DNA from 2 places in the Endobacterium panacihumi genome. Region 1 is predicted to be linked to the other one. Evidence: predicted binding sites of a transcription regulator. Region 1 holds the regulator's gene; the other holds the start of a gene.
What was found. Region 1 encodes PhoB, which activates phosphate uptake and scavenging genes when phosphate is short. Its sites were predicted from a motif close to TGTCATNNANCTGTCAT; they were not measured.

Region 1 (7,222 bases):
GGTGCGCTCGATCGCCAAGCCGCTGCTGGAAGTTCTCGCCGGCATCCCGACCATCGTCTACGGCTTCTTCGCGCTCACCTCGGTCGGTCCGTTCCTGCGTGATATCTCGGCGCAGCTTCACGGCCTTGCCACCGGCGAATATGTCAACTTCATCCAGGCGCAGTCGGTTCTGACCGCCGGTTTCGTCATGGGCATCATGCTGATCCCCTACGTTTCCTCGCTGTCGGACGATATCATCACCGCAGTGCCGCGTGCCCTGCGTGACGGTTCGCTCGGTCTTGGTGCCACCAAGTCGGAAACCATCAAGAAGGTCGTCATGCCGGCAGCTCTGCCGGGCGTCGTCGGCGCTCTCCTGATGACCGCCTCGCGCGCCATCGGCGAAACCATGATCGTGGTGCTTGCCGCCGGTGTTGCCGCCCGCATGCAGCTCAATCCGTTCGAGCCGATGACGACCGTGACCGTCAAGATCGTCAGCCAGCTGACGGGCGACCTTGAGTTCACCTCACCGCAGACGCTGGTTGCCTTCGCACTCGGTATCACGCTGTTTGCCATCACGCTTTGCCTCAACATCTACGCGCTCTTCATTGTGCGCAAATACCGGGAGCAGTACGAATGACCGACGTGGTTTCTTCCCCCGCCGGCGTGCTCGACAAGCCCGCCCGCCGCGATATCGGCATCAAGCGCCGTTACCGTGCAGAGCGCCGCTTCCGCGCCTATGGCATCGCCGCGCTTTCCTTCGGCCTGCTGTTCCTCTTTCTGCTTCTGTGGTCGGTTGTTTCCAAGGGTTACACCGCCTTCCAGCAGACGATGATCACCGTTCCGGTGGAGTTCTCCGAGCAGATCATCGACAAGGATAACGAGCGCGCCACCGATCCGCAGAAGCTGATGACGGCGAACTACCCGATCATCGCCCGCAATGCGGTTGCCAAGGCGCTTGGTGTTGCCGAAAACGATACGGCCGGCCTTCGCGCCGTCAACCAGATGATTTCGAACGGTGTTCGCGGTCAGCTGCGTGACATGGTCGTTGCCAACCCGCAGATCATCGGCACCACGCAGACGGTTTCCCTGCTCGCCGCCGGTGATATCGACAGCGCCTGGAAGGGCCAGATCGACCTCACCGTCACCGAACAGAACCGCAAGATCTCCGACCAGCAGGTCGGCTGGATGAACCAGCTGGCTGAAGCCGGTGCGCTCGGCAAGCATTTGAACGGCGGCATTTTCGTCAACGGCAATTCCAGTCGTCCGGAAGCAGCCGGCGTCGGTGTCGCCCTGATCGGTTCGTTCTACATGATGCTGATCGTGCTCGTTCTGTCGCTGCCGATCGGTGTGGCCGCCTCGATCTATCTTGAGGAGTTCGCGCCGAAGAACAAGCTCACCGACCTGATCGAAGTGAACATCAACAACCTCGCGGCCGTGCCGTCGATCGTTTACGGTCTTCTTGGTCTCGCCGTGTTCATCAACTTCATGGATCTGCCGCGCTCTGCCTCGCTGGTCGGCGGTCTGGTCCTGACGCTGATGACGCTGCCGACGATCATCATCGCCACCCGCGCGGCACTCAAGGCGGTTCCGCCGTCGATCCGCGCGGCGGCACTTGGCCTCGGCGCCTCGAAGATGCAGACCATCTTCCACCACGTTCTGCCGCTTGCCATGCCGGGTATTCTGACCGGCACCATCATCGGCCTGGCGCATGCGCTCGGTGAAACCGCGCCGCTCCTCCTGATCGGCATGGTCGCCTTCGTCGCCAACTATCCGACCACCCCTATGGATCCGTCCACGGCCCTGCCGGTTCAGATCTACATGTGGGCCAACGAGGCGGAACGCGCCTTCGTCGAAAGAACCTCGGGAGCGATCATCATCCTGCTCCTGTTCCTCATTGTCATGAACGTCGGGGCGATCCTGTTGCGCCGTCGCTTCGAACGGCGCTGGTAGAAGGAGCTCTGTTATGAACATGATGTCTGAAGCAGCAGTGGAAAAGGCGCTAGACAAGAAGATGAATGACATGTCCTACAAGATGATCGGCAACGACGTATCCGTCTATTACGGCGAGAAGCGTGCCCTGTTCGACGTCAACCTCAACGTTCGCGAAAACACGGTCACGGCGCTCATCGGCCCGTCGGGTTGCGGCAAGTCGACCTTCCTGCGCACGCTGAACCGCATGAACGACACGATCGAAGGCTGCCGCGTGACTGGCAAGATCACGCTCGACAGCGATGATATCTACGACAAGGAAATCGACGTCGTGGAACTGCGCGCCCGCGTCGGCATGGTGTTCCAGAAGCCGAACCCGTTCCCGAAGTCGATCTACGAAAACATCGCCTACGGCCCGCGCATCCATGGTCTGGCCCGCAACAAGGCCGATCTCGATCAGATCGTCGAGGCCTCGCTTCAGCGCGCTGGCCTGTGGACGGAAGTCAAGGATCGCCTGCATGAAGGCGGCACGGGCTTGTCCGGTGGTCAGCAGCAGCGTCTGTGCATTGCCCGCGCGGTTGCCGTTTCGCCGGAAGTCATCCTGATGGACGAGCCCTGTTCGGCGCTTGACCCGATCGCAACCGCAAAGGTCGAGGAACTCATCCACGAGCTGCGCGCCAATTACACGATCGTCATCGTCACGCACTCCATGCAGCAGGCGGCCCGCGTGTCGCAGCGCACGGCCATGTTCCACCTCGGCCAGCTGGTCGAGGAAAACGACACCGACAAGATGTTCACCAATCCCGATGACCAGCGCACGCAGGATTACATCATGGGCCGTTTCGGCTGATCCGGGCTCTTTGCCCGCATCGCCCTGACTGCAGACATCAAGGATCAGAAAAATGGTTTCGACCCATATTCTTTCGGCCTACGACGAAGAACTGAAATATTTGAACCGCCGCATTTCCGAAATGGGCGGCCTCGCCGAGCAGATGTGCGGCGACGCGGTTCGCGCGCTCGTCAATTCGGATACGGCGCTGGCCCAGAAGATCATTTCGGATGACGTCATCCTCGATCACGCCGAGCGCGAAATCCAGGACAAGGCGATTGTCACCATCGCCAAGCGCCAGCCGGTTGCCGCCGACCTTCGCGAAATCATCGGCACGCTGCGCATCGCCGCCGACCTCGAGCGCGTCGGTGACCTTGGCAAGAACACCGCCAAGCGCGTTATCGCCGTGCAGGGCACAGGCGTGCCGCGCAAACTGGCCCGTGGCCTGGAGCATCTCTCCGAACTGGCGCTGGTGCAGCTCAAGGACGTTCTCGACGTGTTTGCCAGCCGCTCGGCTGAAAAGGCGGAAATCATCCGCCAGCGCGACGAGGAAATCGACGCGATGTACACGTCGCTGTTCCGCGAACTGCTGACCTACATGATGGAAGATCCGCGCAACATCACCTCGTGCACGCATCTTCTGTTCTGCGCCAAGAACATCGAGCGTATCGGCGACCACGCCACCAACATCGCCGAGACCATCTATTACATCAAGACCGGTGCCCAGCTCGAAGGCGAGCGTCCCAAGGACGATACGGCAAACACGGTTGGTGCGCTCGTCGACTGACGGGCGAAACGGAGCAGATAAGACATGCTACCCAAGATCGCGGTCGTTGAAGACGAAGAAGCACTGAGCGTGCTTCTTCGCTACAATCTCGAAGCCGAAGGATATGAGGTCGAAACCGTTTTGCGCGGTGACGAGGCCGAAATCCGACTTCAGGAACGCGTTCCTGACCTTCTCATCCTCGACTGGATGCTGCCGGGCGTGTCCGGCATCGAACTGTGCCGGCGGCTGCGCATGCGACCGGAGACCGAGCGTCTGCCGATCATCATGCTGACGGCGCGCGGCGAGGAAAGCGAACGTGTTCGCGGTCTGGCGACCGGCGCGGACGATTATGTCGTCAAGCCGTTTTCCACGCCGGAACTGATGGCCCGAGTCAAGGCGATGTTGCGCCGCGCCAAGCCGGAAGTTCTCTCCAGCGTGCTGAAATGCGGTGACATCGAACTGGATCGTGAGACCCATCGCGTTCACCGCAAGACCCGCGAAGTGCGTCTCGGCCCGACCGAGTTCCGCCTTCTGGAATTCCTGATGGTATCACCGGGTCGCGTTTTCTCGCGCTCGCAACTGCTGGATGGCGTCTGGGGCCATGATATCTATGTGGATGAGCGTACCGTCGACGTGCATGTCGGCCGTCTGCGCAAGGCTCTGAATTTTTCCAACATGCAGGATGTCATCCGCACCGTTCGTGGCGCGGGTTATTCGATGGAAGCCTGATCCGCTTCATCTGTGTTGAAATTGAAAAGGCCCGGATGTGTCATCGCATCCGGGCCTTTTGTCATTCTGCAGGTGCTTGCGCCTCGCGCCATTCCGGCAGGGGAAAGATCCGGTCATAGGCCATGTTGAAGACGAAGGCGTAGACCAGGTAGAAGGTCGCAAACGAGATATCCATCACCAGTGCCTGCCAGAGCGTGACGCCCAGATACCAGGCGATGAAGGGCAGGAGCACGATCAGCAGACCAAGCTCGAACAGCACCGTATGGGCAATACGCAGCGGCATCGTCTTCAGCGTGCTGCCGCGAAACTTCTGCATCAGGTGGTCGAAGCCGAGATTGTAGACGTAGTTCCATGCCGTTGCGACGGTGGCGGAAACGATGCCCACGACGCCGACATGTTCGACCGGAAGATGGAACACGAAGGATGCGAGCGGCGTGAAAAGCGCAAGCCCGATGACTTCAAAGCTGATGGCATGGCGAATACGGTCGCGCACTGTGCGCATGGTCAACCCCTTGGGTTTGCCGGGCCGTCCCGGTGTTTTATGCCCAATACGGGGGAGGTCGTCCTCGCGAACTCTAAATAGGTTTTCGAGCTGCCATAGGCAAGCCTTCAGGTGGCAAGGCTGCTATGCACTTAGGCAAATGCCGCATCTGAAGGCATGAAAAAAAGCGGGCCAGAAGCCCGCTTTTCAATCTCGTCCTCGTGTGTGTCGCGGCCTGATCAGGCGCGGGCAGCAGCCTTGTTGCGGCGCTCGTTGACCGGCTGGTAGGCCATGCGGCCGTGGTATTTGCAGTAAGGCGAATTGTCCGGGGATTCTGCGCCGCAGAAGTGGAAATCGTCCTTGAGGGGGTCGCCCATCGGCCACTTGCAGGTACGCTCGGTCAGTTCCGTCAGCGCCAGCTTGCGGTTGATCGGAACGACGATGTTGCCGGCCGGCTTGTAGACAGCGACTTCCTGCGTCTCGTCCATGTCCATCTCTTCGCGCACCATGGTGGCGCCGACCGGGCGCTGAACGGTACGGGTCTGAGGACGGGCCGCAAAATTGCTCTGCGGACGCGGCGCCGAAGACGCCACGCGCTTGGCCGGACGCGGTGCGGTGCTCGTGCTGCCGCCGGCTTTCGCGCGGCCGGGCAGGTTCAGGCGATGGACTTTGCCAATCACCGCGTTACGGCTTACGCCTCCAAGTTGCGCCGCGATCTGGCTGGCGCTCAGGCCTTCGGCCCATAATTTCGTCAGGCGCTCGACGCGCTCGTCAGTCCAGTTCATGCTATCTCTCCGCCGTGAGGTGCTGAACGTGGCTTGAATCGGTCACCGTTCCGGCGAATGAATCCGCCAGAAAATACTACATCTATACTTTTGGTGACTAAGTCCGCCGCATGCAGCCTAGTAATTGACGATTAACCTAGTGTGGGGCTGACTCCGTGGCAAGAGTCGGGCGAATCACTGCGAATCGATTTCCGTGTTTTCCCCAACTTGCTGGTCAAGCGAGTCATATATGTCACAGCTTGAAGGCGAGTAACGGTCGCGCGCAATAAAGCTCTTTTCAAGGCATTGAAAGCTGTTTTGTTGACAGCACACAGCGAAATGCCGATAGTGCCCGCGCCGCCTGTCCAGGCGGCATTTTTAATTTCGGCGACATGGGTCGCCATCTGGTTTTCACCAGTTTCAAGGAGTGAATGTCGCCATGGCTGAAGCCGCGCTTTTCGACACGTTTGCTAGGGCTCCGCTGCGCTTCGAGCGCGGCGAAGGCGTTTGGCTTGTGACGGAACGCGGCGAGCGATATCTCGATTTTGGCGCCGGCGTCGCAGTCACCTCCTGCGGCCATTCCAACCCGCATCTGGTCGAGGCTTTGAAGTCGCAGGCTGAGAAGGTCTGGCACCTCTCCAACCTTTACGAAATCCCGGAGCAGGAGCGGCTAGCCCGCCGGCTGACGGAAGCGACGTTCGCCGACAAGGTGTTCTTCACCAATTCGGGTGCGGAAGCGCTGGAATGCGCGATCAAGACGGCGCGCCGTTATCACTTCTCCAAGGGCAACCCGGAAAAATTCCATATCATCACCTTCGAAGGTGCCTTCCATGGCCGCACGATCGCAACGATCGCTGCCGGTGGCCAGGAAAAGTACATGGAAGGTTTTGGCCCCAAGGCGCAAGGGTTCGATCAGGTCCCGTTTGGTGATCTCGAAGCCCTCAATGCCGCCATCACCGAAAACACCGGCGCCCTGCTGATCGAGCCGATCCAGGGCGAGGGCGGCGTGCGCCCCGTGCCGAAGGAATTCATGCGCGAACTGCGCCGCATCTGTGATGAGAAGGGCCTGCTCCTGATCCTCGACGAGGTTCAGACCGGCGTCGGCCGTACCGGCAAATTTTTCGCGCATGAATGGCTGGGCGTTACCCCGGATATCATGGCGATCGCCAAGGGTATCGGCGGCGGTTTCCCGTTCGGCGCCTGTCTGGCAACGGCCGAAGCCGCATCCGGCATGAAGCCCGGCATTCACGGCACGACCTATGGCGGCAACCCGCTCGCCATGGCCTGCGGCAATGCCGTGCTCGATATCGTTCTGGCTGACGGTTTCCTTGAAAACGTCCGTGACGTTGCGCTGGTCTTCCGTCAGGGGCTTGCGGCGCTGAAGGATCGTTTCCCGGAAGTGATCGAGGACATTCGTGGCGAAGGCCTGCTGCTCGGCATCAAGGCAAAAATTCCGGCCGGCGATCTCGTCACCGGCCTGCGCAACGAAAAGATGCTGGCCGTTCCGGCCGGCGACAATGTCGTGCGCCTGTTGCCGCCGCTGGTCGTGACCGCGGAAGAGGCCCGAGAAGGTCTGGCCCGTATCGAACGAGCCGCGGAAGCACTCACCGCTGAACAGTTGAAAAAAACCGCCTGAGGGGCAGGAGAGGGGACGCCGTTTCGGGTTCCCTCGTGAAGGGACTATTTGAAATGGCATCTCCCAAGCATTTTCTGGATCTTTCCGCCGTCTCCAAGCAGGATCTGCG
Region 2 (7,222 bases), on a different contig from region 1:
TTTCCAAGAAGTGGTCGCCAAAAATCGGCGCACAGGGCTGCGTCGTCATCGATAACTCATCCGCTTGGCGCTACGACTCAGAAGTCCCGCTGATCGTGCCGGAAGTGAACGCCGACGCAGTCGCGGGCTTTACCAAGAAGAACATCATCGCCAATCCGAATTGCTCGACCGCACAGCTCGTCGTGGCCCTGAAGCCGTTGCACGATGCCGCCAAGATCAAGCGCGTCGTCGTATCGACCTACCAGTCGGTGTCCGGCGCCGGCAAGGAAGGCATGGACGAACTGTTCACCCAGACCCGCGCCGTATTTGTTGCTGATCCGGTCGAAGCCAAGAAGTTCACCAAGCGCATTGCCTTCAACGTCATCCCGCATATCGACGTCTTTATGGAAGACGGTTACACCAAGGAAGAATGGAAGGTTCTGGCCGAAACCAAGAAGATGCTCGACCCGAAGATTAAGGTCACCTGCACCGCCGTGCGCGTACCGGTCTTCATCGGCCATTCGGAATCGGTCAATATCGAGTTCGAAAACGAGATCACCGCCGACCAGGCTCGTGACATCCTGCGTGAAGCGCCGGGATGCCTCGTCATCGACAAGCACGAGAACGGTGGCTACATCACGCCCTTGGAATCCGCCGGTGAAGACGCGACTTACATCTCGCGTATCCGCGAAGACGCGACCGTGGAAAACGGCCTTAACATTTGGGTCGTTTCCGACAACCTGCGTAAGGGTGCCGCTCTCAACGCCATCCAGATTGCCGAACTTCTCGTCAATCGGGGACTGATCAAGCCGCGCAAGCAGGTCGCCTGAACCATTTGGTAAGCATGTCATACTAAAAACCCTGCTGAGAGGCGGGGTTTTTAAATACGAATCGCAACAGGATCACGAACTGTTCATGTTTCCGAGCGTTGCGAGCGTCGAAAACTCTGCCATAAGCTGAATATCGATGGCCCTGCGGCGGCTAAATCGCCCGCTGCTCTAACGGAACGATGGACCTGACACGCATGAAAAAGCTTTTCCTTTCCGGGATACTTGCAATAGGCTTCGGCTTTTCTGCGGCACCTGCCTTGGCAGCGGCATGCGGAAACGACAGCAGCGGCTTTGCCAACTGGGTCCAGGATTTCAAGCAGACGGCACCGTCAAAGGGCATTTCGCCGTCGGTTCTCGACCGCGCTTTCGCCAATGTCAGCTATAACCGCGATACGATCCGCGCGGACCGCGGTCAGCGCAGCTTCAAGCTTTCCTTCGAGGAATTCATGAAGAAGCGTGGCGGCCAGGCGATCATTTCGCGTGGCAAGACCATGAAGAAGAACAATGCCTCGCTGTTCGCCTCGATCGAGCGGCGTTACGGCGTTCCAGCCGGCCCGCTCCTTGCCATCTGGGGCATGGAAACCGGTTTCGGCAGCTACCTCGGCAACCAGCACACGCTGTCCGCTGTCGCAACGCTTTCCTATGACTGCCGCCGCTCGGCATTTTTCACCGAACAGCTTTACGCCGCGCTGCAGCTTGTTGCCCGTGGTGACCTGAGCGTAACCGCCAAGGGCGCGGCGCATGGTGAAATCGGCCAGACCCAGTTCCTACCGCTCAACGTCATCCGCTACGGCGCCGATGGCGACGGTGACGGTCATATCGACATGGTTCGTTCGCGCGCGGATGCCCTGGCATCGACGGCAAACTTCCTGCGTGGCCACGGCTGGCGTGCAGGCGCTGGTTACCAGCAGGGTGAACCGAACTTCGTTGCTATCCAGGGATGGAATGCTGCCTCTGTCTATCAAAAGGCAATCGCCTATATCGGCGCGCAGATCGACGGCCAATAAGCCATCGATCCCAGTTCAGCAAATAGATTGCTTAGAGGTCAGGGCGAATGAAATCGCCCGCCTCGTTCATGATCCAGAGTTCGCCGCTCGAAATATCGAACCACGCGCCGTGGACATTGAGTTCGCCTTCCTCGTGAAGCGTCCTCACGAATGGAAAACTCATCAGATTGTTGATCGAATTGCGGATCGAGACACGCTCGAGCGCAGTCTGCCGCTCCCCCATCGTCATTAGATCATTGTTCTGGATCTGCTCGGCAGCAGGCTTCAGCAACTGCATCCATCGGCCGATGAAGTCGCCCGGCGACAAAGGCTCCATGGCCGGATCGAGAGCCGCCTGGATGCCGCCGCAGCGGCCATGCCCCATGACGACGATATTGCTGATCTTCAACACCTGCACCGCATATTCAACAGCTGCGGATGTTGCATGGTACTGGCTGTCCGGCTCGTAGGGCGGCACCATGTTGGCAACATTGCGCACCACGAACAATTCGCCGGGGCCACAATCGAAAATGGCTTCAGGTGCTGCGCGTGAATCACAACAGGCAATCAGCAGCGTATGAGGGGTCTGGCCGTGCTCGGCAAGCACGCGATAACGTTCGCGGGCATCGGCATACCGGCCGTTCATGAAGTTGCGGTAGCCCGCAAGCAGGGGTTCGGGAAAAGCGTCCATGAGGAGACGCTTATAGCGCGCGCCGACGGGAATCAACGGGCAGGATATCGCCTTATCGGCGAACATTCTGCAAAGGGTGAATCAATCTGCGCAATTGCACCATTGCCATCGGGGACGAAAGACTTGAAGCGTCGGTTTCGAGCGCCAGCTCGTCTCCGCCACGTTTGGCTGTACGCGCAAGCACTTCATAAACGCTCGCCGTCGCCAGTTGCAGAGCCTTTTCTTCGTCCAGACCAGACAAAAGACGTGCCAGAAAAACGGCTGCGAGCAGATCGCCCAGACCATTCGGAGGATTTTCGATCAAGCGATGCTCGGCCAAAAGCGCAAGCTTGCCCGTCAGATATAGATTACCGGTTCCGCCGGCCATCATCGGCACCGCTGATGTCACCATCATACGTGGCGGCCCAAGAGCCACGGCGGCATCCATGATCGCCGCATTGGTTTCGAGTGCTGCGCCGGACAGCCACGCCAGTTCATATCGATTCGGCGTCGCCAGCGATGCAAGCGGAATGAGATCGTCTCGGATCGACTCGGCCGTTGCCTGCGGGATGTAAAGGCCGCCCACGTCTCCCATCACCGGATCGCAGACATAAAGGACGTCGGGATTTTTTTGGCGCACCGCCTGTATCAGTCGAGCGACGGCCTTCGGTTGAGCCGGATGGCCGAAATAACCCGTCAGCACGGCCTTCACCTCACCGATCCATGGTGCCGCGATCAGATCGTCAATGACCTTCTCAAACTCTTCTTCAGGAAAAATCATCCGCGTGGAACGTCCATGCCCCGGATGCCAGGGGAGAACCACGGTTGGCAAAGCCCATACTGGAAAACCAAGCGTTTCCAGCGCAAAAACAGCCGCTCGGTTGCCGACCGATCCACGCACGACGTGGCTAGAAATGACGATAACGGCGCTTGGGTTTTCGGACATGGCAAAAGACTTTCGAACGAAGGTGTTGTTGATCAGTTTTTCAGAGCTTTATGTCAACAAGTCTTCGTTGATCGGTGGAATAACCGGGCAGCAATCGGCTAACATAAGATAATCGTCCGTTTCGGTTCGAACCACGATGGACGCCATAATATGATTTGGGAGAGGACTTGCCCCATGGACGCGAAGCGCAATCCGAAAAAAGACAAGCAGATCGACGCGGCACGCCGCATCGCCACCAAGAATGCGCTTGATCCACACCTGTTGTTCAGCCGGGCAAGCAAGGACGACCTTGCCCTCTATACGCCCGAAATGCTGGCTCTTGCCGCCGAGCAGGCCCGCAAGGCGCTGGCAGGCTGGAATCACAAGAACGCTCACGTGCTTATCGAGGCCATTCCCGGTATTCAACCGGCGGGTGAGGCGGTGTCGGTGCTGACGATTGTCGATCACAATCAGCCTTTCCTCTACGACTCGGTGATGGGTGAAGTCACCAGCAGCGTCCGCGATCTGATGCTTGCCGTTCACCCGATCCTGCATGTCGAAAACGGCAAGGAGCCGGTTTTCCATTTGCATGACGCGCCGGTTGATGCCGAGCACACTGTCAGCCTTATTCAGATCCATATCCCGCTATTGACCGCTGAGCAGACCGCAGACCTTCAACAGCGCATCGGCAAAGTTCTCGAACAAGTTCATCTGGCGATCACGGACTGGCAGGCCATGCTTGGCCGCCTCAATACCGCAATTGCCGAGCTCTCCGCAGTTTCGCGAAAGAAAAGCGATCGCGACGAGGCCCTGGCTTTCCTCGAATGGCTACGAGATGACAATTTCACTTTCCTTGGCATGCGCGAATACACCTATTCGGGCAGCGGTGATGACGCCCGCTTCGAGCGTGCTACAGAACGTGGGCTTGGCATTCTTTCCGATCCCGATGTGCTCGTTCTGCGCCAAGGCAAGAGCGCGGTGATGACCACGCCGGAAATCCTTGAATTCCTTGAGGGTCCGGATTTTCTCATTGTCACCAAGGCGAACGTCAAGTCCGTCGTGCATCGGCGTGCTTACATGGACTATGTTGGCATCAAACGTTTCGACGAATCCGGCAAAGTCATCGGGGAACTGCGCGTCGTCGGCCTGTTCACGGCAACGGCCTACACGCACTCTGTGGGCGAAATTCCGCTTATCCGCGCCAAGGCCAAACGTATCAAGGAACATTTCGGCTTCGACCGCCTGAGCCATTCCGGCCGCATGCTGAAAAACACGCTAGAATCCTATCCGCGTGACGACATGTTTCAGATCCATCCGGATGTCCTGATCAAATTCTGCGAACAAATCATGGAACTGGCCGAGCGCCCACGCGTACGCATTCTGCCACGTATCGACCAATTCGATCGGTTCGTGTCCGTAATCGTTTATGTTCCACGTGAAAACTACAACTCTTCCGTTCGTGAAAAAGTAGGAGACTACCTTTCCGCCATCTACGAAGGGCATGTCTCCGCCTATTACCCCGCCTTTCCAGAGGGCGGGATCGCCCGCGTCCACTTCATCATCGGCCGAACCGGCGGCAAGACGCCCCGCATTCCGCAACAGAAGCTGGAAGCCACCATTCGCGATATCGCGACCCCATGGAGCGAACGATTTGCAGCCCTCGCCGGCCCGCATCAGCCCACACTCCATGCGACCCAGGCCTATCAGGAGACCTTTACGCCGGAGGAGGTGTTCGGTGATCTGGCAGATATCAATGCCTGCGTCGGCGGCGAGCCCATCCGCATCGAATTCTACCGCAGCAGTGCCGATGACGAGACCACGCTTTCTCTGAAAATCTTCCATCAGGCCGGCCAGCTTTCACTGTCACGCCGCGTGCCGCTTCTGGAAAATCTCGGTTTTCAGGTCCTGAGCGAGCAGACGTTCGAACTGGAGGTGGATGCTGAAGGTGGCCGCACGCTGGTCGTCCTGCATGATATGGAATTGCGGATCGATGGTAGCCATAGCATCGACTTCGCACGCCAGTCGCAGCAGCTCGAAGAGGCATTTCTCGATGCCTATTTCGGCCTGATCGACAATGACAGTTTCAACAGGCTTGTTCTGCTTTGCGGCGTTTCCGCGCGTGAAGTGACGGTGCTGCGTGCCTATGCCCGTTATCTGCGCCAGACCGGCATCGTCTACTCGCAGAACCACATCGCCGACACGTTGACACGTTATCCGGCGATCGCCGCCGATCTGCTGAAACTGTTCCATGACGGCTTTGACCCGAAACTGAGCGACAAAAAGCGGGATAAAAAGCTTTCCGAACGCCACGCCGAGATTGAAGCGGCATTGGCCGATGTGCCCAACCTCGACGACGACCGCACGCTTCGCCGTTTCGTCAACGTCATCGATTCGACCCTGCGTACCAATTATTTCCAGCGCGCCGAAGACGGAAAGCCGCATGCCATGCTGGCCTTCAAGCTTGACCCGAAACAGCTCGACAACCTGCCGGAACCTCGTCCCTTCCGAGAAATGTTCGTTTACGGCACCGAGGTGGAAGGCGTGCACCTGCGCTTCGGCAAGGTCGCCCGCGGCGGTCTGCGCTGGTCGGATCGCGGCGAGGATTACCGCACCGAAGTTCTGGGTCTGGTGAAGGCACAGCAGGTCAAGAACGCCGTCATCGTGCCGGTCGGCGCAAAGGGCGGCTTTTTCCCGAAAAAACTGCCGGTCGGCGGCACGCGCGACGAAATCTTCAATGCGGGCCGCGCGGCCTACATGACCTATATCCGCACGTTGCTGTCGATCACCGACAACATCATCGACGGCGAGGTCGTGGCACCCAAGGACACGGTGCGCGTTGATGACGACGACCCCTATTTCGTTGTTGCCGCCGACAAGGGAACGGCCACCTTCTCCGACACGGCCAACGGCCTTGCCCAAGAGGCCGGTTTCTGGCTGGATGACGCTTTTGCCTCGGGTGGCTCGGCCGGTTACGACCACAAGAAGATGGGCATCACGGCCCGCGGCGCATGGGAAACCGTCAAACGGCATTTCCGTGAACAGGACATCGACATCCAGACAACGCCCTTCACCGTGGCCGGTGTCGGCGATATGTCGGGCGACGTTTTTGGCAACGGCATGCTGCTGTCGCGCGAAATCCGCCTGATCGCCGCTTTCGACCATCGCGACATCTTCATCGACCCGAACCCGGATACGGAAAAGAGTTTTGCCGAGCGTGAGCGCATGTTTGCCCTGCCGCGCTCAAGCTGGCAGGATTACGACCGTTCCGTTCTATCCAAGGGCGCAATGATCATTTCGCGGTCGGAAAAATCGGTAAAGCTGACACCGGAAGCCGCTGCCGCGATCGACATTGGCAAGACGACTGCGACACCGTTCGAAATCCTCACGGCCATACTGAAAAGCCCCGTCGATCTTTTGTGGTTCGGTGGTATCGGCACCTATATCAAGGCGGCTTCCGAAACCGATGCCGAAGTCGGCGACCGCGCCAATGATCCGATCCGCGTAACGGCTGGCGAACTACGCGCCAAGGTCATCGGCGAAGGCGCCAATCTGGGTGTCACCCAGAAGGGCCGTATCGCCTATGCTCTGAACGGTGGCCGATGCAATTCGGATGCGATCGACAACTCGGCAGGCGTCAATTCCTCCGACGTCGAGGTCAATATCAAGATTGCGCTGAGCCCGGCCATGAAGGAAGGCCGCCTGCCGCGTGAAAAGCGCAACCGCCTCCTGACTTCGATGACGGAAGAGGTCGCGGCGCTTGTCCTGCGCAACAACTACCTGCAATCGCTGGCAATCTCACTCTCCGAGCGCAAGGGCATCCGGGATCGTGAAG

Region 2: a site for PhoB is predicted at 3,463-3,479, ahead of ACRQ1B_RS26690 (NAD-glutamate dehydrogenase). Genes of this name have one in related genera too.

What each region holds. Positions count from the first base shown of each region.
Region 1 is NZ_JBOZRA010000001.1:1,980,561-1,987,782, reverse strand. Features, by position in the region: gene pstC (phosphate ABC transporter permease subunit PstC) at 1-616, shown strand, start outside; gene pstA (phosphate ABC transporter permease PstA) at 613-1,929, shown strand; gene pstB (phosphate ABC transporter ATP-binding protein PstB) at 1,943-2,758, shown strand; gene phoU (phosphate signaling complex protein PhoU) at 2,811-3,524, shown strand; gene phoB (phosphate regulon transcriptional regulator PhoB) at 3,549-4,232, shown strand; gene ACRQ1B_RS09890 (PACE efflux transporter) at 4,294-4,734, opposite strand; gene ACRQ1B_RS09885 (GcrA family cell cycle regulator) at 4,953-5,498, opposite strand; gene ACRQ1B_RS09880 (hypothetical protein) at 5,630-5,881, opposite strand; gene ACRQ1B_RS09875 (aspartate aminotransferase family protein) at 5,917-7,113, shown strand; gene argF (ornithine carbamoyltransferase) at 7,167-7,222, shown strand, end outside.
Region 2 is NZ_JBOZRA010000009.1:119,998-127,219, forward strand. Features, by position in the region: gene ACRQ1B_RS26670 (aspartate-semialdehyde dehydrogenase) at 1-809, shown strand, start outside; gene ACRQ1B_RS26675 (lytic murein transglycosylase) at 1,004-1,816, shown strand; gene ACRQ1B_RS26680 (carbonic anhydrase) at 1,848-2,486, opposite strand; gene pdxY (pyridoxal kinase PdxY) at 2,539-3,411, opposite strand; gene ACRQ1B_RS26690 (NAD-glutamate dehydrogenase) at 3,586-7,222, shown strand, end outside.